3 linked regions of the Aridibaculum aurantiacum genome follow. The protein of the gene in region 2 interacts with the protein of the main gene of each other region in a pairwise test. Links are inferred from orthologs where the notes say so. Each region holds a gene or a part of one and is shown on either strand. Other genes may lie near its edges. The genes, in order: J4N22_RS19475, dnaE and J4N22_RS13715.

The links.
Region 1: the proteins of dnaE (region 2) and J4N22_RS19475 interact in binary tests that used the Escherichia coli proteins (3 or more experiments, as listed by UniProt). The link is inferred for Aridibaculum aurantiacum from one-to-one orthologs.
Region 3: the proteins of dnaE (region 2) and J4N22_RS13715 interact in binary tests that used the Escherichia coli proteins (3 or more experiments, as listed by UniProt). The link is inferred for Aridibaculum aurantiacum from one-to-one orthologs.

The regions. Positions count from the first base shown.
Region 1 is NZ_JAFEWC010000004.1:276,811-284,296, reverse strand. What follows is about bases 3,114-5,957. They hold J4N22_RS19475 (methionine aminotransferase), read right to left. Parts: upstream 5,193-5,957; coding sequence 4,035-5,192; downstream 3,114-4,034. Other genes in these bases: J4N22_RS19470 (HNH endonuclease), read left to right, coding at 5,742-5,957; J4N22_RS19480 (PadR family transcriptional regulator), read right to left, coding at 3,114-3,283. Outside these bases: J4N22_RS19495 (hypothetical protein), read left to right, coding at 1-129; J4N22_RS19490 (hypothetical protein), read right to left, coding at 362-580; J4N22_RS19485 (PspC domain-containing protein), read right to left, coding at 674-2,884; more of J4N22_RS19480, read right to left, coding at 2,924-3,113; more of J4N22_RS19470, read left to right, coding at 5,958-6,539; J4N22_RS19465 (TolC family protein), read right to left, coding at 6,679-7,486. UniProt on the Escherichia coli protein: Shows aminotransferase activity with methionine and histidine as substrates, and to a lesser extent also with phenylalanine.
Region 2 is NZ_JAFEWC010000001.1:2,702,924-2,711,726, reverse strand. The notes cover bases 3,007-7,167. They hold dnaE (DNA polymerase III subunit alpha), read right to left. Parts: upstream 6,843-7,167; coding sequence 3,207-6,842; downstream 3,007-3,206. Outside these bases: J4N22_RS11375 (NACHT domain-containing protein), read right to left, coding at 281-2,935; J4N22_RS11365 (hypothetical protein), read left to right, coding at 7,924-8,346; J4N22_RS11360 (FG-GAP-like repeat-containing protein), read left to right, coding at 8,366-8,803. UniProt on the Escherichia coli protein: DNA polymerase III is a complex, multichain enzyme responsible for most of the replicative synthesis in bacteria. This DNA polymerase also exhibits 3' to 5' exonuclease activity. The alpha chain is the DNA polymerase catalytic subunit.
Region 3 is NZ_JAFEWC010000002.1:546,902-554,507, reverse strand. The notes cover bases 3,533-6,496. They hold J4N22_RS13715 (DNA polymerase III subunit gamma/tau), read right to left. Parts: upstream 6,096-6,496; coding sequence 3,969-6,095; downstream 3,533-3,968. Other genes in these bases: J4N22_RS13710 (VanZ family protein), read left to right, coding at 6,126-6,496; J4N22_RS13720 (pyruvate dehydrogenase complex dihydrolipoamide acetyltransferase), read right to left, coding at 3,533-3,795. In the rest of the region: J4N22_RS13740 (hypothetical protein), read right to left, coding at 1-114; J4N22_RS13735 (hypothetical protein), read right to left, coding at 133-504; J4N22_RS13730 (GbsR/MarR family transcriptional regulator), read right to left, coding at 606-1,112; J4N22_RS13725 (hypothetical protein), read left to right, coding at 1,297-1,944; more of J4N22_RS13720, read right to left, coding at 2,080-3,532; more of J4N22_RS13710, read left to right, coding at 6,497-6,593; J4N22_RS13705 (hypothetical protein), read right to left, coding at 6,624-7,606. UniProt on the Escherichia coli protein: Part of the beta sliding clamp loading complex, which hydrolyzes ATP to load the beta clamp onto primed DNA to form the DNA replication pre-initiation complex.

The sequences.
Region 1 (7,486 bases), on a different replicon or contig from region 2:
GAGATCGGACTAACACCAACAGACATCCATAACCTTGAGTACCTGGAAGACAGGCAGGTGCTGGAAAAACTTCCGGGAGGCTTTAGGTGGTTGAAGAAAAATGCGGGAAGATGTGATCGTATATTTTGAAACCTTTGCAACTGTATTGGAAGAAAAGCTACAGCAGCACCAGGAAAGGAACCAGCTACATCTTAAAATCTCTGAACGAGAACACTTAGTGGCGGTGTAATAATGTATTCTCTCTTCTGTTTATTAATTAAGAACCATAACTATCAGCAAAACACCAATGGCGAAGGCCAGGAGGTAAAGGAAGGCTGTAAATAATTTATTTTTCATACGAAGCTTTTTGCGTTTAGGGCTACTACTCTATTACCAGTATCATCGGCAGTGAAGTTTTACTAACTATATCAGCAGGTGTGGCAGCTGTTTCAAATGAGGAAGCACCGGTTTCACTTTTTGTTGTCGACATGCTTACCTGCGAAGTTTTCATTTGCTTTTGGCAGCATTTCATATTGTTTTGTATCCTACCTACAGGCATAAGTATAGTACCTGCGTAAAGCAGTAGCATTGCCAGTTTCATAAAAATGTAATTGAAGATGTAAGGAATGAATTAAGTAGGGAGGGGTTCCAACCAGGAGTAGCCGGAGCCCCTATTTCCCAACTTCAACCGAGGTTATGGTAAGTTTATCATAAGCAGGTTATGTGCACCTGCAGGAAATTCTTCTTCAGTTGTTTTGGCAGAGATAGCAGTTCTTGCATTGCGCTGGCGGGGAGTGTAACGATAACGGTTATCGTTGCTCCCAGGAGCTGCAGGCGGTGCAGGAGTAAGTGTATCTACAGGTTGCTGTAGTTCCCTATCCAGCTCTTCCAATTCACGAAGCTTCTGCTGCCTTTCCTGCTCTATTTGTTCGCGGCTTTTGCGGTATTGCTCCAGCGCATCAGATTCCCCATCCTGGTTTTCTTCATCGTATGATTTGTCTACACGCTCCAAGCCTTTGTCAGTCATCACATACTCCACGTTATACCTCCAGTCGAGTGACCGAGTTTCTTCATTTCTCTCCCAATCCCAATAGTTATCATCACCAATGTCAATTCTCTCATGGTTCCAACCCAGGTTTTCATGTATGTATATTCTTTTACCTACGGGTACAGCTACAGTTACTATTACTTGTTGGTTGCGGAATTTGGTATCTCTTGTTATAGGTATACCCTTAGAAAGAGCCAGCACAGTGTCTATCTGGTTGATATCAAATTTTATCCTGGATGCTGTTGCGCTGGCTTCAGCACGGTTGCTGCCGTTTGCCATTCTCACCATATACACCTGGAAGCTGTCACCGGTTGCTTTCACAATACGCATCCTGATGTTTCTTACAAACACACTGTCCTCATCTAAGTCTGCGAACGGTTCAAAACGTAGCCACCTTTCATTGTAATATTTAGTAGAAGAAGCAGCTTTCACTTCCAGCTTATTCACTCTTGGATTAGCTAAAGTGATCACCTCTTCATTTGGAATATTCCTGGAGCGGAAATCATTGTACACAGAAACCAACAGGTTTACAAAGCAGATGATACCAACGATCCACAGCGCCAGGAAAGACATACGGATCACGTTGCTGCCGCCCCTTTTGTTTGCAATTCTCCTGATGATAGCAGTTACGATAGCAATCACCGGAACCCAGATAAAGAACAGCAATGCTCCCCATGCCAGCACCTGCTGCCAACCGTCGTCCAGTACGTATGAGTAAACAGGTAGTAAACCAGTAAGCGCAACACCTAGTGCAAACAGCCCTACTACAATACCAAACACAATACAACCAATAATGAAATACGCAAACACCTTCAGGAGTACTACGATCACTCGTCCTAAGCCGCTGCCTGTTCTTTTGGTAGCGCTGGCTGCTTCGGCTCCTACTCTTGCGCCTGCCACACCTATGTTCTCACCTATCACTTGCGCTCTTTCTTTTACTTCGTTGCCAAATGCCTGTGCCCTGTCTTTAAAACCTTCAAGGTCGCTTTGAATAGTAGATTTGATATTGTTCAGGTCTACTTTTTCACCCTTCATTTCTAGTTTGTCTGCAGCGCTTTTAGCTTCAGGAATAACCAGCCAAAGAATGATGTATACCACTATAGATCCAGGGCTGAATGAGAAGCTAAGGAAATGTGGGAAGTCCCAGAAACCCCAGTTGCCCCAGCGAAATGCTACTGATAAAAACGGTATAAGGAAAAGCACACGAGGTATCCAAACCTGCACATTGAAGTATTGTGCTAAACCGCTACATACGCCGGCTAACATTTTGTTTTCAGTGTCGCGAAACAAGCGCTTACGCTGTGCACCCAATACTACTGATGAACTGCTTGGAACAGCGATCCACATTACCAGGTATACCCAAAAAGCAACCCCGAAAAAAAGGATGAACAATATCCTGGTAACCACAGGGTCGATATTGAAATAGTTAGCTATACCGCTACATACGCCACCTAAAACCTTATTGTTTTCATCGCGGTAAAGACGCTTACCTGTAGTAGTACCAGCACCCGGAGCAGCACCAGTATAGGTTTGGTCTCCAGCTGTAGAGCGGTAAGTTTGCTCTTCGCCCAATTTAGTATGCACTTTTTCTTCGTCAGCCTCAAAGTCTTCAGGGCGACCCATGCTGTTGATGATATTGTTTACGTCAGCATCTGTTACACAGGTGCTTCCTTTCTTCAATACCTCTTCAAATAGTTCGGCAATACGCCCTTCAATATCATTGATGATCTCATCTTTGCCTTCTTCGGTGGCAAAAAACAGGCGCAGGCTATCAACATACTGCTTCAGCATGTCGTAAGCAGTTTCCTCAATAGGTATCACCCTGCCCTGGAAGTTTATATTTATTACCTTTTTCATTATCGTATAATTTGTGTCCGCAGTGGCGGAGCAAGTTGGTTAAAGTTGGTTGGCTGGATATTCAGTATCGGATATTGGTGCTGTAAGTGCATTTACTGCGTTTGCCAGTTCGTTCCAGGTGGCTTCCAGTTCGCCATAGAAAGCAAGACCTTTTTCTGTCATGCTGAAATATTTCCTGGGCGGTCCACTGTTGCTTTCTACCCAACGGTAGGTTAGCAGTTCTGCATTTTTCAACCTTGTTAAGAGCGGGTAAAGGGTGCCTTCTAATATGTTTAGATTGGCTGCTTTCATTTTTTCCACTATATCACTCGGGTAAGCTTCCCCTTGCCTGATGATGGATAAAATGCAAAACTCCAATACCCCTTTGCGCATCTGGCTCTGAGTGTTATCTATATTCATTTTTCGGAGTTTTAGTTCCTGTATAAGAACTCGTTATTTAAATCTTTTCCTGGTTGCGTGAGAATGTCCATACGATCTGTTGGCGTAGTAGTTCTCTAACAACAGAACAAAGATGCAGAGAATTTCAATACTATGCAATACAAAGTACCTACTTTATTTTAGTAGTTGGTAGGCTATAATATTCTACAAGAAGATAGATGCTTGTTTTTCAGATACTTATGTGAAATGGAAAAAATAGAAGGCGATGAGCTACTTGATAAATGGTAGAATGAAATGGTGAATGGCAGGGTTAGGTGCGGGTAGAAACAAAGGGAGATTAGCAACCATCTACATTCATTAAAACAAGAAGCATTTAATTAATCTTGTTTAATTAGTATTTAATCTGATGCGTAAAACCACTGTTCTACCTTTACAGCAGAAACAGACGCTCCTTTTCTCCTAACCTTATTTCAACCCTACACCTTTATCAAACATCTATAGCTCCACCATTAGGTGGAGATTACAGAACATTCTAATTATTTTGGATGTTTTTGATAGAGAACCTGATCTAAAACCGTCACCAGGCTTCATAACCAAAAAGGTACTCAGCAAGTATTTCTTTTAGGTTTGAATGCAACCGGAACTTCAACTTTTTATATACCCGTATAGTTGTAAGATATACACAGAGGAAGCACCCCTAATGCAAACTCGATGAATCAACCCCGCCAGTGACTAACCATCACTGGCTTTTTTGTGCAACGACGATAATAAGCTATAGGTTTACCAGCTGTTTTACCGCCTTCTCAAGTGTTTCTTCTTTTTTGGCAAAACAAAACCGCAGCACCTTATCGTCCTTCCCATTTTTATAAAAAGCAGAAACAGGTATAGGTGTAAGCCCGAAGTCTTTAGTTAACCTGACAGCAAAGTCAAAGTCGCCTTCATTCGTAATGCCTTTGTAGCTATAACACTGGAAGTAGCTACCATAGCTAGGCAACGCTTTGAATGGGGTATTATCCATTAGTTGCTGGAAGTAATCACGTTTCTGCTGCATTTCGCTACCCAGGTCCAGGTAGGCTTTTTCATCTGATAGGTATTCTGCAAGTGCCACCTGCGTAGGCGTAAAACTGGTAAAAGCATTGTACTGGTGCACCTTTCTGAACTCTTTCATAGCATAAGGCGCAGCAATGCAGTAGCCAAGCTTCCACCCGGTACAGTGGTAGGTTTTACCAAATGAGAATACAACAAAAGCGCGTTGTAATAAGTGTGGATAGCGCAGTATGCTCTCGTGCTGCAGGTTGTCGAAGATTAGGTGTTCGTACACTTCGTCGCTAAGAATAAAGATGTTGGTGCCTTCTACTATGGCCGACAGTTCTTCAATATCTTTTTTACTGATAACACTCCCTGTAGGATTATGCGGCGAGTTGATCATGATCACCCTTGTTCTTGAAGTGATCTTTCGTCTTACCTCGTCCCACGGAATGGAATAATCAGGGTAAGAAAGTGGTATGAGCACCGGCACCGCACCATTGATCTCAATATTAGGAATATAGCTATCATACGCTGGTTCAAACATAATGACCTCATCCCCTGGCTGTAGCACTGTAGTAAGTGCAGTATATATAGCATAGGTAGCACCGGGTGTTATGGTAATATCCGTTTCAGCACCTATACGGTTGCCGTATAATTTTTCAACCTTTTCAGCAAGCCTTTGCCTCAGTAGCGGGTAACCATTCATATGCGTGTACTGGTTCATGCCTTCTTTCATGGCTTTATTCACCAGGCCTGTCAGTTCATCGCTCATCTGGAAATCAGGAAAACCTTGTCCCAGATTAACCGCATTATGTTGAACGGCCAATGAACTCATAACCGTGAAGATGTTAGTACCTACATTAGGAAGCTTGCTGATGATTTTCAAAGTTGCTGTTTTCATCAAATGTAGGTGAAAGAAGAAAGGGAAATGCAGGCTGCACTGGCTATAAAAAATTGAGGCTGCCCTTTTTGAAGACAGCCTCTTTCCTATAATCCGTACCCTATGAAAACATCGTTTCATCACTTATAAAATGCAGTCGCCTGCATCCGGGTACCATAAGTGAAAGGATCAATTGGGGGTTACATAACCTGGAATATTTTTTCCTAAATAATTCTATCATCTGCTCCGGCAGGCAGCTGCATAGGAGCGAAATAATATAATAGCGAAGAGTAGAAACGCTTTACTTTTTTATTGAGGATAGACATAAGAAATTGGATATTGGATTTTAAAACATTGCTACCGTGGCAGCATATACTATAAACGGCAGTGGTTGCACCTGATTGTACAAAATGATGAAGATGTTCTTTTGGGTTACGCGGTAAGCCTTTACAGGCAATAGGAGCTGGCTATCGTTATAAAATCAACTGTTACATGTCGGGTATTGAACTCTTTCTTTCACCGTATTAGTTTATTATATTTGGAGCAGTAACTATTAACCCCCACAATAGTATGCTTAAAGATCTACCAGGTGAGCAGTGGAAAACCGTACTGTTCAACTTCAACTTTGCCAATGATTACAAATTGCTTGTCTCCAACTATGGCAGGCTAAAAACTTATAATAAGATCAACAAAGGGCAATTGCTAAAAGGCTCCACTATCAAAGGCTACAAAATTGTTCGCCTGAAGTTTTACAAAGCAAGAGATGCAAAAACAGAAGAGCGTTTTGAGAATATGCACCAGCAGATTACGCTGCTGGTAAAGAAAAACAGTAGTTTAAAAAAGCAGCTCAACCTGAAAAAAATAACCGCTGATGAGGTGGTAGAAGTGAAAAAGAAACTGGAGAATAACAACCTATTGCTGCAAAGGCTAAAACTAAACCTGAGGCGGGATATGGAGAAAGACCTGCAAGCAAGAGTGATACACTATCATTCCTTGGTTCATAGGCTGGTGGCGGAATACTTCTGTCCCAGACCATCTCCTGAACATAGTATAGTGGCGCACCTTGATTTTGCTAAACAAAATAACCGCAGCGACAACCTGGCTTGGATGACACCTGAAGAAAATATACTCCACCAGCAGAAGAGCCCAAATGTTATTACATCAAGAGCAAACAGGAAAGAAGGCAATTCTTACAACCCAAATTCTAAGGTGAATAAGCTCACAATAACGAAAGTAATGTTGCTTAAAAAATTGCTTAGCCAGGGAAAGCCAATCAAGACATTGGTGAAACAGTTTAAGATTACCGACACACAGATCCTACGAATAAAACGCGGAGAAAACTGGGGTTATGTAGAAGCAGCTAAGTAGGACCAGGTGTTTAATGTTTAATGTTTAAGGTTTGATGTTAGGCTCGAGACGATTAGATGATAATTATTGGTGCGGCCTACAACAATTTTCCATCCGACAGAAGATCTTTTATCAAGCACCAAACCTTAAACCGTAGTATTTACCTTCCTAACTGGCTGCTGATTCGCTTTAGTTCTATTTCAGCCACCTTAGCCGAGTAAGATAAATTGACCAGCCTGTAACCCGCTTCTATAAAACTTCTTTGCGCTTCACGCAGGTCTATTACTGTTCCTACTCCGTGTTGAAATCTTTGGGTCACTACATTTAGTAAAGCTGCGGCCACCTGGTTATTCTCCCTTTCAATGCGCAGGCGCTCTAATGTATTCTGGTAAGACTGGTAAGCTCGTACGGCTAATGTTTCCAGGTTGTTCACTACTACCTCCCGCTGAAGGTTAGCATTGCGTGTATCAATCTCTGCTACTCTTAATCTTCTTCGGTTAGCACCTCCATTGAAGATGGGAACCTGCACATTCAAACCAACAAAAGGACCGGTATTTTGATTCAATAATGTAAAACCTGCAGAGCTCTGGCTACGGGAGTAATTATATCCAGCACTTACACCCACTGATGGATACCTTAAGGCACCTACCTCACGTGCTAAGAATTCATTGATCCTTACCTGCTCTTCGGCTGACCGTAGTTCAGGATTGGTAGATATTGCATCCACCACTGTTGCCATCATGATAGTGCTGTCAACTACTATAGTATCACGTACCAGGTAGTTGCTGTCTGGCCGCTGGGCAAGCAAGTTCATCAGGTCGGCTTTGGCCTGGTTAAGTACAAGCTCCTGTGCCCGCAGCTCTTGCTGGCTTGCCACAAGATCGAGCTGTGCCTGGTAAGTATCAGCATTGTTAGCAAGGCCCACACTTTGCCGTACGTCCATTAGTTCCTTTCTCTGCCGCGTAACC
Region 2 (8,803 bases):
GGGAATACCTTGCACAACCCAGCACCGGAACACCTGGAACAACAGGGGAAAAGGCAGGGAAACAACTCGCCCAACACAGAAGAGGGGAGCAAAGTAATAACTGGTTTTGTCGGCTCTTGCAGAGCCGGCTGTTCGGAGAACAGCGTTTATCCTTAGGTACAAGGTCACCCTTCGGAAGACCTTGCACAACCCGGCACCGGAACACCTGGAAAAACAGGGGGCTATCAAACAGAGGTAGAACACCTGGAACAACATGGGAACACCTGGAGCAACATGGGGCCTATAAATCTATTTCACGCTTCGGTAAACTGCTATCTGATATTTTCAAAATCTGGGATGTACTTGGCTTTTTCCCCCCAAATTCGTGCTTCGCTAAGCCTAATTTGACTAAATATTTGATGTCCTTAAGCTCCTGTTCACCAGCAAAATCAAATCTATACTTTGTTCTAAGAGAATTTACAATACTGAAAAGATAGAATGAGTTTTTATTGATGGAAATGATATACTCTTCAATCTTTTGTTTCCAGCCATTGGGTCTTTTGAAAATCAGCATTAAGGCTTGTTGATGTTTCAGGAGATCGTTCTTCTCATTAGAAAAGTTCTCAAACAGTAAGGGAGCTATCTTCGGGGAGTAAAGTTCATTTTGAAAGTAGCCAACAACGTTTGCTGGCAGAACCTGAATAATTCTGTTTAACCTTTCTTCAAAGGTTTCTCCAAAGTCGCCTTCTAATTCAAATGACGCCCCCTCGAAAGCAGCTCTACCCTTGGTAGCCATTATAGGAGAAAGGGCAAATAACACTTTCGATAGTTGTTCCCAAGATTGATAGATGATTTCTAGTAGTGTCTTTTTAAGAGTGGGACTACAATAGTCGCTGTTACGTAATGCTGTCGAGGATGCCTTGATTTGCTGCATTAAGTTATGTAATGAATATTCTTCAAAGATCTTTTGAATAGATTGGTTGTATGGACGAATTTGATTATAAGATTTATCTAGAAATTGGTCTTTAACAACGTTTGGCAGGTTCGATGTGAGCACATTTTCACCTATTTCTTCCTGAATACCCTCAATTTCCTTTTCGGATGGATTCCATTTTGCATTAGCCAACGGATTTATTGATCCTTTTATGCCCAACTTTTGTTCCACAAGCACTTTTGTATTTGAGATGTCAGCTAACAAAATGTTCAATGCATCGTCTCTATTTCTATCAATGCCTGTATAAAATTCAATTATCTCAGGGTAAGCTGAATACTTTTTCGATTCAAAAATGTAGGTTCTGAATTCTTCGCTGTTGTGCATTCTTTTCGCTCCGAAGTAATAGATCCAAAAAGATGATTTGAATCTGTGAATACCATCATAGAAAATAATGATGTTATTGTTGTTTAAAACCTCAAAAACTATATCTACATCTAGTTCAATAAACTTTTCTTTACAAAATGATTTTAATTCATTGATAAATTCTGTTTTTGTGAATTGATATGTTTCAGATCTGAGTAAGTATTCGCAAAATCTACCCAGAACATACTCGCAGTCTTTTAAATCCGGTCTTGTTTGGTACCTAGGTAATTCCCCAAGGTCAAACAATACAAACAGGATCATTTCTATCATCTTAGTCCGATTTACAGGACTATCCTCAAAATATTTCTCGCAAACCTTCAAAATTGTCATTATGTTGTAAGGTGTACGATGAAGGTTTAATGACTCTAGTTCTGTAGTGACCTTATTTAAAAGAGTGTTTTCTTCTCCCAGCTTCTTCTCTAAATTGTATTGTTTCACTAGGTTCCTTATCTGATGTCTAGGTAGTGCAATTAGATGGAGGGCTTCAAACTCTTTTGTAATCTCTATCTCTTGTTCAGTTACACGGTCGTTTTCTTCATCATTTATGTACAGAGATTCATCGACTGTATTCAAAACAATGATTTTCACGTCAGGATTCGCATCAATAAGATTTTTCAATTTTTTGAAAGAAACTTTGTCTTTGCTTAAAAAGGAATCGAAAACGATGCATTTTACATCTGCATTTTTCTGTCCCAACGATTGTACTTCGTTTTTTACAGCATTATGTATTGTATGGGGTTTTGAATATGAATTGTCTATATAGATCCATAGTTCATTATTGTTCCATGCCTTCTTGACTAAGTAATGGGCTAGTGTTGTCAATCCGAACTGAGCAGGTGCATTTATGATATATGATTTCTCAGAAAGTAGTATTTCTTCAATTAGGACTCTTTGACTAAAGTTTTCATCAGGATTTCGTGATAAATCGCTAGTGCGACTGATAACTGGTTCTATCCAGACTTGTGGCTGTCCATCAAAACTCTTCAATGCATCTTGGAATCTCTTATCGAACATTTTGCACAAGGCCTGTTTATTGATAAGTTCATCTGCATTAGCTGGCTTTTCATTTGTTTTCTTGTATGAATCAATGAAGAATTTGGTTAGATGTTTTCTTAGCTTTTCTTCGAAATTAACGGGTCCATTATAGGAGCCATAGAGACCGAAAGGTTGGATTTTCTTTTTGAATTCCTCTATTTTGACCAATTCAGATATATTCAGGTCGCTCATTAATTGTGGTGGTTGCTCGTTAAAGTAAAAAATTACTTCTACGTTCTTTTTTTCCTGATGACGTTTAAATGCTTCATTAAATTCTTCTTCTGTTCCAGACCCAGCCCTTGGTGTAGGAGTGCCAAACTTTTTATTCATAATACCGATGAAAATCTCAAACTGGCTTCCTATCTGATCAAAAATGATTGTCTGTCCATCCTTATTTTGAATAGATGGTCTTACATCATTTTCCCATCTGAGCGACTCAACTCTAAAGTTGAAGATGTTTCCTAGTCCTGCATTGATTTCTGAAAATATTCTTTCGCATGCATCTCTTTCCTCACCGGTGTCACTTGGTGAAGCGATGAATGCTTTAAAAATTCTTACGTTCATCTTTTTCGCAATTAATTTTAGTTCAATCGTTCCGGTGAATTAGTTGATCTAAGGGGGATTGGATATTCAATTATAGTACGACTTCTTCCGGCGCTAGATAAAAGTAGCACAAGTGTGCGACGCAACGATGCTTAATAGCACAACTACAGCCGGAAACAAAATCAACTATGAACTATGAATGATAAATGATGAATGTAAGGGGCTACCTTCATCATTTATCACTCATCACTCATCATTAATCTCCACTTCGACAAGGTCAGTGTGACAAACACTACGTCGTCACCACACTCACGTCCACATCTTTATTCTCTTCCAACCACTGCACCATGTCATCATTCAATGTAAAGCCTTTCTCCAGCATGTACAGGCCTATCTTCATGTTTTGAGCAGGCTCGTTGATGTTGAACTTGATGGATGTCTTGCCCGGGTTGGCTTTTACGTTGCTGTCAATGAATTCCACAAACTCCCTGCTGATCGCACGGGCATTTACATCTATAATGATCTGCTTGGTCTGCGCGGCTTTCACGCCTTCCAGCAGAGCAATGGAGCTGATCTTGAACTCGTACTGCTCGCTGTTGAAGCGGCTTTTGAATTCGCCCTGTATCTGTATGTTGAGGCCTTTTTCCAGGTAATTCTGGCATCGTACATAGTCGTCGCTCCACAGCATGATCTCGGTCTTGCCGCTAAAGTCTTCAAAGGCAAGGATACCGAAGTTGCGGCCGGTCTTGGTAACACGGTGTTGTGCATCTACCACCAGTCCTGCCAGCTTCCACGTCTTGTTGCGCTTGGGCGATAAGTGCGGCGCTTCCTTTACCTCGTTGAACTCGGCAACAGGGGTGAAGCCGTAGTGCTTTAGTTCGAACTTGAAATGATCAAGCGGGTGACCACTCATATATATACCCGTCACTTCCTTTTCATGATCCAGCTTTTCGGTTAGCGTCCATGGAGCGATTTTAGGCAGTTGCGGTGTAGGAATGTCCATCTGTATCATGTCGCCAAACAGGCTGTTGCTGGTGGTTTGCAACTGTGCCTGGTAGCGCTGTCCAAACTGCACCACGATGTCGAAACCGGTTTGTGTGCTGTCTTTGGCCGTACCGAAATACTGTGCACGGTGGTGCTCAGGCCAGCAGTCGAAGGCGCCGCTATAGGCAAGGGCTTCCAGCGATCGCTTGTTCACGGCACGCAGGTTTACGCGTTTTACCAGGTCGAAGATGCTTTTGTAAGGGCCGTTCTTGCTGCGCTCTTCCAGTATACATTCAATGGCGTTCTCACCCACACCTTTCAGTCCCATCAGTCCAAAACGGATCTCACCTTTCATGTTCACAGCAAAGCCTTTCTGGCTCTCGTTGATATCCGGACCCAACACCGGCAGTCCCATACGCTTACACTCTTCCATAAAGAAGGTGATCTTTTCAATGGCACCGGCATGGTTGAGTACGCCGGCCATGTATTCGCTAGGGTAGTGGGCCTTCAGGTAAGCGGTCTGGTAGGCCACAAAGGCATAACAGGTAGAGTGCGATTTGTTGAACGCGTATTGCGCAAAGGCTTCCCAGTCGGTCCAGATCTTTTCGAGTTTGTCCTTAGGGTGACCTTTCTTGGTAGCGCCTTCGATGAACTGCGTCTTCATCTTGTTCAGTACGGCGATCTGCTTTTTACCCATCGCCTTACGCAGTACGTCGGCGTCACCCTTACTAAAGCCTGCCAATTTCTGGCTCAGTAGCATCACCTGCTCCTGGTATACCGTGATACCATAGGTCTCTTCCAGGTATTCGGCCATGTCGGGAAGATCGTAGGTGATCTCCTGGCGGCCGTGCTTGCGCTCTACATAGTCGGGGATGTAAGCCATTGGGCCGGGACGGTACAGGGCGTTCATCGCGATCAGGTCGGCAAACTTGTCGGGCTTCAGGTCGCGGAGGTGCTTCTGCATTCCCGGGCTCTCAAACTGGAACGTACCGTTGGTTTCGCCGTTCTGGTATAGCTGGTAGGTCTTCTCATCGTCCAGCGGTATCTCGTCTATCTCTATGTCTACGCCATGGTTTTGCTTGATGAGCTCCAGCGCAGTCTTGATGATTGAAAGGGTCTTCAACCCCAGGAAGTCCATCTTGATTACACCAGAGTCCTCAATGATGCTACCCTGGAACTGGGTTACCAATAGATCGGAATCCTTGGAGGTAGCCACTGGGATGATGTTCTTTAGGTCGTCGGGGGCAATGATGATACCGGCAGCGTGGAGACCGGTGTTGCGGACAGAACCTTCCAGCCGGGCTGCTTCTTTTAGCACCTGTGCCTGCAGGTCGTAGCCTTTATATATTTCGCGTAGGCGCTTTACATTTTCCAGGTCTTCGGGAGCAAGGTCTTCTTTCTCTTCCAGGCTCTTTTCGCCGTCCTTTTTGGTGAGCGGCGCAAACAACATACGGTTGAGGTTGGTGCCCGGCTTATCGGGTACCAGCTTCGCCAGCATATTACTTTCTGCCAGCGGAAGATCCAGCACACGAGCCACGTCCTTGATACTCATCTTGGCGGCCATAGTACCAAAGGTGACGATCTGCGCCACCTGGTTCTTGCCGTATTTGTCTACCACATAGTCGATCACCTTCTGGCGGCCTTCATCGTCGAAGTCCGTATCGATATCCGGCATGCTTTTACGATCCGGGTTCAGGAAACGCTCAAACAGGAGGTTATACTTAATGGGGTCGATATTGGTGATGCCGATACAATAGGCCACAGCAGATCCCGCAGCCGATCCACGACCGGGGCCAACAAACACGCCCAGCTCACGACCGGCACGGATGAAGTCGGATACGATGAGGAAGTAACCGGCAAATCCCATCGTCTTGATGGTGAACAGCTCAAAGTCGAGGCGTTCACGGATGTCTTCGGTGATCTCGCTATAGCGTTTGCGGGCACCTTCGTAGGTCAGGTAGTGTAAATATTCCCACTGGTTCAGGTTGCCATCGTCGTGCTTCTGGAATTCCTTTGGAATAGGGAAGTTAGGGAGGAGGATGTCCTTCTTCAGGTTCAGCAGTTCTATCTTATCTACAATGGCATTGGTGTTGTCGATGGCCTGCGGAATGTCTTTGAACAGCTCGGTCATCTCGGCTGTCTTCTTAAAGTAGAACTGGTCGTTAGGGAACTTAAAGCGTCGGTTCTTCACCTGCAGCTCATCGTTCACAAAATCGTCAAAGCCGGGTGTGCTTTGTTTTTCACCGGTGTTGATACACAACAGGATGTCGTGTGCATTGTAATCGTCCTGGTCGGTATAGTGACTGTCGTTGCTGGCGATCACCGGTACGTTGTACTTCACCGCCCAGCGAAGCAGCACTTCGTTTACCTGGTTTTGTTCCTTCATGCCATGGCGCTGGATCTCGATATAGTAGTCCTCGCCAAACATGTCCAGCCACCACTTGAATTCTTTTTCCGCCGCATCTTCGCTGTCGTTCATGATCAGTTGCGGCACATAGGCACCCAGGCAACAGGTAGTTGCGATCAGTCCTTCGTGGTATTTTTCGATCAGTTCTTTATCGATACGCGGGTACTTGCTGTACATCCCTTCCTGGTAGCCCAGCGAAGTCAGCTTTAGCAGGTTCTCGTAGCCCTGTTTATTCTTGGCAAGGAACACCTGGTGGTAGCGGTTATCTTTCTGCTCCTTGGTAAACGTCTTCTTATGACGATCTTCCACCACGTAAAACTCGCAGCCAACCACCGGCTTTACCTTAGGTTTGCCGTTCTCGTCCACGTTCTTATACGCCTCGGCCACAAATTCAAACGCGCCAAACATATTACCGTGATCGGTAATTGCCAGCGCCGGCATATTGTCGGCTATTGCTTTTTTATATAATCCTTTGATAGAAGCCGCTCCGTCGAGCAGGGAGAACTGGGTATGAACGTGTAAGTGAGAAAACTGCATATTAAGTCAAAAGTAAAAAGTCAAAAGTCAAGATGAATGCAAAATGAACCACAAAGACACCAAGGCTCTAAGTTTCACCAAGACTTCTTTGTGCCTCTTTGTGTCCTGCGTGCCTTCGTGGTTCAAAAACGTGCAAAATGCAACTTCTCCCACCGAAAACGAAAAAGAGAAATGCACATAAGTTGAGAAGAAGAAGGAGGGATTGTGGTACAGGCATTTACGCGCTATTAGACTTTACTTGCGCCTGCCCCGTTCGAAGCTTTAGCGGAGGCGGGGTCGCACACTTATACAGGTAGTTCTTTCTGCAGCTTGTTTTTGAACCACTAACGGCACAGCGGCTCTTACCGTTCATAACGTCCTACTGCGTAATGTTGAAAGTGGCCGTTAGTGCTTTAAGAGAATCCGTTCTAATCCTTCCAATCCGCGTCATCCGCGTTCCACAAACGTTGTGCTTCGTAGTGCCGGAAGTGTCGTCAGTGCCTGCCTGCCGGTAGGCAGGGTTCCAATCTTCGTGTTTCTTGGTGTCCTTCGTGCCTTAATGGTTCCATGATGCAGATCTACTTATGCACCCAGAGAAAAAGTTGATGCTGGAACTACTAAGGCCTGATATCAGGAAGCTTTCTTCGTGCCTCTTTGACTCCTTCCGGGCCTCTAGTTTTCAATCAAAAGGGGTGCAGTAATGCATCATGTAAAGTTCATAATATTCCAGATGACGCAATAGTAACAGAACTAGCGTGTAGAACATTCTCTTTATCACAAGATGTAAGTTTAAACAACAGGGTAAAAGAGTATTACATCTTATAGAAAAAAATTTTTTTGCTACTATTTGATATTGTGAAAACATTAACTATTTTGTTCTTCCTCCCAATAAAGATTTTAAAATCCTTCCTCTGATTTTCCTCCTCTGCTAGCTTAGAAAAGTACACCCTTTCTACACCATCAAAACACTGTCATATGAGAAATGCAAACTCCCCTTTGCACTGCAATGTCGTGTACTTTTTCTTCTGGTATTTTTCCTCGGGATGATGATAGATTGTAATTGTTACCATCACCAATTTCCCAATCATTCAAATTATAGATTATGTCAACCTTGCAAAATTTCTTCTCATTGATATCACTTCTGATATTTTTTTCTTTTTCATCCCATTTATCTGCACAAACATCAAATAAAGATATTGCAATCATCAAAAGTTGGACTGGCCTGATAGAAGCTGGGACTGAATGTGAAGTTTACTACTCATTTGTACAATGTGGTAATGAGAAAATAGTATTATTAAAATTTTATAATGAAGTACCCTTTCAACAAAACATCAAAGTCAAGGTAACCGTGAAATATTCTGGATATAGAGTTACTGAGGCTAAAACAGTCTCCATTAATCCAAACCAAACAATAGTAGGTGCCTGCAACTCAACTGATGAAAACTTATTTATTAAACTACCGACGCCTATTTGGGATTTTGATAAAACCACAATAGAAGTTATTTCATTAGAAACAAAGAATTAAAAAAACTAAAACTAACTGTATGTACTATAAATACTTAATTACAGCTGCACTCTCTTTGTGTGTGTCAATCTGTTCTTACGCACAATGCGGTGCACCAGTCATAGATAATTTTTCTCCTTTGTCTGCGGCAACAGGTACAATTATAACTATCAACGGTAGTAATTTTAATACAACAGCTGTAAACAATATAATTTATTTTGGAGCAGCTAAAGCTACGGCCACAACCGCAACTACAACACAATTGACAGTAAAAGTACCGTTGGGTGCAACTTTTAATTATCTCACAGTGACTAATGCTGTTTGTAATCTAACAAGTTATTCAACTGAATTTTTCAGCCCAATTAGTGTTTGCCCCGGTACCTTCAGTGCTTCTACTGTGGATGCTCGTATAGATTATACTTCGCCTGACCCTACTTATGGTCCCTACGCAATTCTTTTTGGAGATTTCGATTTAGAT
Region 3 (7,606 bases), on a different replicon or contig from region 2:
AACTATAAAGTACCCGATGATGATCGTTTTTCCTTTATCCAGTAAGGCAGCCATAGCGAAGGCAACTACCAGTACAAGCTGAACGATCATGTCTATCTGTTTGATCTTTTTCATGATCATCGTTTTTAGGAATTAAAAAACAGGATTAAGTTTCCTTTCCAGTTGGGCTTTTTTGCGCAGCTTGAAAAAGATGTAGAGATTGAAGAAGTGCATGCCGCCAAGGATGAGGATGATCAAGCCAACTTTCAGGCTTAAAGTCTCAATCAGATCTTCTACCCCAGTTACTACAGTGTCTACATTCAATGTGTATACTGCATAACCAAGGTTAATGAGGTAGAAGCCGACCAGCAGCAGGTTGTTTACGCTTTTTGCTATTTCAGCATTTCCATGAAATATTTCAAGCAGGAACACATGGCCGTTCCGGAAAAGTGTACGTGCCACCCAAATGGTAAGGCTAATAGTAAGGACGAGATACAATGCGTAGGTAAGAATTGTGTAATTCATGATCTTTGGTTTTGATTTATATTATTATACTTTCAATAAATTTTGAAACATATTTCAGAAATAAAAGCCGCAAAAGCGGCTAGAGATTATCTCAAGCTTTTCTACCTGAACAATTTCAAGAAACTACCCCAAAACCAATTCTCTTCAGCTTTGATAATTGTATCCAGGGTTTTTTCTGCTTGCCCTGCAAACTTTTTAATGTTTCCTACAGTTTCGGTAAAAGCTTTCACATCTGCATCATTCTCTTCTCCTTCTATATTACTTAATTGGTTTAGCGTTTTCACCATTGGGTCCAGTTCGCGTTTTTTACGCTGGTACATAATCAAGGTGGCCACTTTCCATATGTCTTTCTCAGCTTCAAAAAATTCTTTTCGCTCACCAGGAGTGATCACCTTATGCACCAGGTCCCAGTCTATCAGCTCACGCACGTTCATGTTGGTGTTTCCCCGGCTAACACTCAGTTGCTCCATAATCTCTTCTGTGCTCAGTGGCTTAGCTGAAACCAGCAGCAAAGCATGAATTTGAGCCATGGTTCTATTGATCCCCCATTGGCTGCCAAGTACGCCCCAGCTTTGTATGAATTGTGCTTTTGCTTCTGGTAAATTCATAAGTCAAAGATAAAGAACTTATTCAACTTTCAAAATTTATTGAAAGTTTATTTTCCGGTAAAAAATTTGTTTGTTTATCTCTCTTTACCCCAGGCAGATTGTAAGATGTGATTTGTATGTGGTTTTTGATTGTGTGCTTTTTGCTTCCAATAATGCTTGTTTTATTTGTAAAAAAATCAACACCATGTACACCAAATTGCTTATGGGCCTGGCCCTGGTCTTCGTGCAACTCACCTCGAGTGCACAGTTTGAAACTGCCAAACAAGTTTTCTCTTCACCTCAGATGAAGACAGAGATCTTAAAACACAAAAAGGTGGCTATTCTACCTTTCAACGCTACCATCTCTTATAAGCGGATGCCGAAAAATTTTGACGCTGAAGGAAATAAGGCGGATGAAAAAGCACTATCTACACAACTGCAGCAAGGCATGTATACGTACCTGCTGCGTAAGTCTGAGAATTATACGGTGAATTTCCAGGATGTGGATCGCACCAATACAATTCTTCGCTCAAAAGGATTGTTTGACAGGATCCATGAAGTAACACAGGATTCATTGTGCGAGGCTTTGGGTGTAGACGCTGTAATAAAATGCAACTATGCTTACGAGAAAACAGGAAGTGAGGCAGGTGCTATAGCCAAGACTGTTTTATTAGGTGCAGGTTGGGGTAAAACAGCCAGCGGATCTCTTACCATGCAGATCTATAACGGGAAAGATGGCGAACTTCTATGGCGTTTTTATAAAGAAATGAATGAAGATGTGTTGGGTTCTGCCAACCAGGTAATGGAGAGAATGATGCGTAAAGTAGCACGCAACTTCCCTTACGAGAAATAAAGAAGATATAGATTTATCAACTGAAGAAGCGGCTTCAAACCTGAAGCTGCTTTTTTTATACCTGCCACTTTGCTGGTAACAAAGAAAAAGGCCGTCCATTGGACAGCCTTTCCTTATTATTTAAAAGATATGGTTCTACACCATCATCATCATTGGTTCTTCCAATAGCGACTTCAGTGTTTGAAGGAATGCAGCTCCTGATGCACCATCTACTACACGGTGATCGCAGCTCAAGGTTACCTTCATTACATTTCCTGGAACAACTGCACCATTCTTTACAACAGGCACTTTAGATATACCGCCTACTGCCAGTATACATGCATCTGGTGGATTGATGATAGCAGTGAATTCGTCTATACCAAACATACCAAGGTTGCTAATGGTAAAGGTGCTGCCTTCCCAATCTGAAGGTTGCAACTTTTTATCTTTTGCTTTCTGAGCGTATTCTTTTACTTCTGCTGCTATGGCACTTAATCCTTTCATATCAGCATTTCGCACTACAGGTACCAGCAGGCCTTCATCTACGGCTACTGCTACACCTATGTTCACGTGATGATTGTAACGGATCTTATCACCCAGCCAGCTGCTATTTACTTTTGGATGCTGCTTCAGAGAAACGGCTACTGCTTTCAGTACCATATCGTTGAAGCTGATCTTCACCTTAGATATCTCGTTAAGCTTACCCCTTATCTCTACAGCTTTATCCATATCAATAGACATAGTAAGGTAGAAATGCGGAGCAGAGAATTTACTTTCTGCTAAGCGACGTGCAATGGTTTTACGCATTTGCGAGACCGGTACTTCGTCGTAGCTCTCCATGCCTGCAGCTGCTTTTGGTGCTGCTGGTTTAGGCGCTTCAGCCTTAGGTGCTTCAGCTTTTGGAGCTTCGGCAGCCTGCTGTGGCTTGGCAGCTTGCTGCTGCGATGGTTGGTATGCGTCTACATCCTGCTTTACAATACGGCCGTTGTCGCCGCTACCTTTTACATAACGCAGGTCTACACCTTTTTCTTCAGCAAGTTTTTTAGCAAGTGGAGAAGCAATGATACGTCCTTCATTCACCACTTCCTGCTGTGGCTGCGCTGCTGGCGCTGCCTGGCTCGAAGCCTGTGGCTGTGGTTGCGCCTGCTCTTGCGGAGCTTCGTTTCCTCCGCTAGCAGCACCTCCACCTTTGGCAGCAGTTACTATGGCATCTATATCCATTCCTTCCTTACCTATAATACAAAGCAGATCATTTACTGCTATTTTATCTCCTTCGTTAGCACCCTGGTACAAGAGCACACCGTCTTTGTAACTCTCCAATTCCATGGTGGCCTTATCTGTTTCTATCTCAGCAAGTACATCACCTTTCTTCACCTGCTCTCCTACCTTCTTTTGCCAGGTAGCAATTACGCCCTCAGTCATAGTATCGCTAAGGCGTGGCATCAGCACCACTTCTTCCATTTTAGAAATGTCTATAGAAGAAGATTGACTTTCTTGTTGAGGCTGAGGTGCAGGAGCTGCTTCTTGCTTTTGTTCCTGTGCAGGAGCTTGAGCTTGTGCAGGCGCTTCCTGCGCAGGCGCTTCGGCAGAGGCACCGCCAGCGTGTTGTGCTACCAATGCAGACACATCTTCGCCTTCTTTACCAATAATTGCAAGTAGATCGTTTACCTGTAGTTTTTCGCCATCGGTAGCGCCGCGGTGTAGCAGCACGCCCTGCTGGTAACTTTCCAGTTCCATGGTGGCTTTATCTGTTTCTATTTCTGCAAGAAGATCACCTTTCTTTACCTGGTCTCCTACGTTCTTGTGCCATGCAGCTATTACACCCTCTGTCATGGTATCGCTTAGCCGGGGCATTAAAATCACTTCTGCCATACGTATGTTTTGTGCACAATAGCAGTTGGTTTAAAGTATTGTGCGTATGAATTTTAGGCGGTGAAATTACATGAAAATGATGTAAGGGCAAGGCAGCCCAGAAAAATTCTACTATGTAATCGCACATGAAAAAAGCGCAATCGTGTGCGCTCTTCTTTTCCTGTTTTTGTTGATCAATAATCCAACTCAAGTTTTAACCGGTCACGCAGTTCTTTTATCAGTGGATACTGCTCAATCAACACATTATATTTTTCACGGGTGGTAAGATTTACCTCCACTTCCCTTTTTTCCTGCGGCACTTCCTGCACTATTACCTGGTAGCCAATATTCCGGTTGTTGAAAAACGACTTGAGGTGTTCCAGCAGGTCCAGTTTTTCTCCGTCAATGAATTTTTGTTCCAGGGATGTAGAAACAGTGATAGAGAAATGGCTCTCGTTTACACACTCCAGGCGAGCAATATTGAAAACAGTTACCACTGAGTGTTTCAGCTGCTGCTTCAGTCGTTCTACATATATCTGCCATGCTTCCTGCAGTTTTTCATCGCAAAGATCAATTGCCTGCTTTACCTGTATGTTACCTTTTGCTCCTAAATGTTTGTCGCGGATATTCTGCAACAAAGATTTCTTACCTCCGGCTGCAGGCGGAGGTGGCACTGGCCGTTCAGCCACGGCTACTTCCGCAATTTCTGCCGCCACAGCGGTTGCACTGGCAGTAGCCACAGCAGGCATTGCTGGTTTTGGTGCTGGTTCGGCAAGTTGGTTTGCTGCTGGCTGCGTTTGAATATAAAGTTTGGCTGCAGGCGGGGAAGCTGGTGCAGGCGTAGGAACAGGAGCTGCTCCCGGCTTTATTTGCAGAGACCTTATTGGCTCAAACTTGAGCGCTACCGGACCGTTAACCCTCTTTTTTTTTACCACCGCGCCGGTCTCACTATCGTAAGTAAGTGAAATAGCCTGCTGCAGGAAACTCAATTTTATGAGCGTCATCTCTACATGAAGGCGTTTGTTACGGCTCATTTTGTAGTTGATCTCTGCTTCATTTAAAATATTGAGTGCACCTACCAGGAATGCAGGCGAAACGCGCTTTGCAGTCTGTTGGTATTTTTCCTCCAGTCCTTCTACCACGTCAAGTAGTGAAGCTGCTTTAGGATTTTGCGAAACCAGGATATTACGAATGAACTCAGCATAACCATTTAGAACAAGGTCGCCTTCAAAACCTTTACGGTTTATCTCGTCGTAAAGGAGCATAGCGCCAGCCATATCCTGGTTTAGCTGCGTATCCAGTAGTTTGAAATAATAATCGTGATCAAGAATGTTCAGGTGCTCCAGCGTGTTCTGGTAGGTGACGCTGCCATTGGTAAAGCTGACGATCTTATCGAGGATACTCAATGAATCCCGCATACAGCCTTCACTCTTCTGGGCAATCACCTGCAAAGCTGCTTTCTCTGCCTGTATCTCTTCTTTTTTAATGATATCCTGCAGGTGCTCTACCGTATCGTTGTTGGTGATGCGTTTGAAATCAAAAATCTGGCAACGGCTAAGAATTGTAGGAAGTATCTTATGTTTTTCGGTAGTAGCCAGAATGAAAATGGCATAGGATGGCGGTTCTTCCAGCGTTTTCAGAAAAGCATTGAAGGCACTTGAGCTGAGCATGTGAACCTCATCCACAATGTACACCTTGTATTTTCCTGCCTGTGGCGCAAAGCGCACCTGCTCTACCAACGCCCGAATATCATCTACTGAGTTGTTGCTGGCAGCATCCAGCTCGTGTATGTTGAGCGAAGCCCCATCATTGAAGCTTTTACAGCTGTTACATGTGTTACATGCTTCGCCATCGGCTTGCAGGTTTTCGCAGTTGATGGTTTTAGCAAGAATACGAGCACAGGTTGTTTTACCCACACCACGAGGTCCACAAAATAGAAATGCGTGAGCCAGTTGCTCGTTGCGTATAGCATTTTTAAGTGTGGTAGTTATATGACTTTGACCAACAACCGTGTTGAAATTCTGGGGCCTGTATTTTCTAGCTGAAACAATAAACTTCTCCATGTAAATCGCCTTGTATAGTGGGCAGGGGTGCAAATTAGCAAAGTTTGCTAATGCTGTTAGCGGTTGTTTTGCACAAGATGTTCTTGTAAAACCAATTGTAAACAACCATAATGTCTTGCTGCCTGTTTCTTCAGAAGTTACTACTTTCAGGCGCTTGAACCTATTTGCAGGATGCACTTGTACTTTTATACAAATCTTATCTACCCGCTTCTGCTCTCGTTGCCATTCTGGATCTTTACCAGGTTTATTACCTGGCATATTAACCGGAAAAAGGGAAAGTCACTGAACGTGGGGAAAGAGACAATCCTGCTACTGTTCTACTTATATATGGTGGCTCTTCTAAATCTTACCATTTCTAAAAATTTTGGCTCACCAAATCCTGAAAGCCCGATCAGCAAGGTAAACCTGGTGCCGTTGGTAAGGGTTTATGAAAGATATATTTATGCGAAGGATAATGCAGACGTTTCGCACATGCACACGCTGTTACAGGATGTTATTGGCAATATGATCCTTTTCCTTCCGCTGGGCCTATTGCTGCCTGTTTTGTTCAAGAGACTAAGAAAATTCTGGATCATAATCATGCTTGCAGCCTGCCTTTCAACATTTATTGAGGTATACCAGTTTTTCCTCCGATACGCTCACATTTACCGGTTTTCCGATATAGATGACATCTTCTGGAACATCACCGGCGCATGCATTGGCTACAAGTTGTTCAAACTTGTCGGTAAAAGAAATGCAGCCACAATGCCTGGTTGAATTTTCTGCTGAAACAGCGGCATCCAGATTTTACTGGACGCCTACTACAGGATGCCTTTCAAATGTTTTTGACCTGTCGAAAATGTAACGGTACGTGGTCATCATGCGGCTTTGCGTTCCGCCAATGGCTTTGTAAATACCAACCATGCGCGGGTTCCAGTCTCCAGCCCAGCCCATTTCAATAGATTGATATTTCCCTTGTTCACGTATGACCAAAGCGCCTGAATAGATCATAAAAGCATCGATACCCAAAGCCTGAAATTTTGGAACAATACCAAATGCTACCCCATTGATCTTGTTGCTGGGCCTGGACCGTTGAAACCACAGCAACTGCAGTTTTTGCCACCAGCCAAACTTTCCATTGAAGTATTTAAAATATTGGTTCAGGTCCGGAATGTTGAGCCACATTCCTATAGGTTCATCTTTGTAATAAGCAAACCAAACCAGCTTCTCATCCATGATGGGCTTCATCTTCTTAAAGATCTTCAGAGCTTGTTCACCGCTGATCTCCTTCCCTTCTTCGTGCTGGGCCCACGCCAGGTTGTAAACAGTAGAGAAATCCTTTGCAAATTTTTCAAGCTTTGTCTTGTCTATGTGAACAGCTTTATAATCAGGTTTAGCTGCGAATTTTGCGTGCCGGGCTTCGTATTTTTCGCTTAGGGTGCCGTAGACAGCCAGCGTGTAATAATATTGGTTGTAAAAATTCTGGAAACCATAGTTCTCCATCAACAGCTGGTAGTAAGGCGGGTTGAAAGAGATGCCATACAAAGGCTCTTCATCAAAACCCTCCACCATAAGCCCCCACCACTTGTCTCTTTCCAGGAAATTGATAGGACCATCCATTGCTTCCATACCTTGCTGTTGCAACCAGCTTTTTGCCGTATCGAATAACAGGTTAGCTGCAGATTGATCCTTCACACAATCAAAAAAACCAACACCACCAACGGGCATTGCATCTCCCTTATTCATATATTTTTTACTGGTAAAAGCGGCTATTCTGCCAAGAAGTTTTC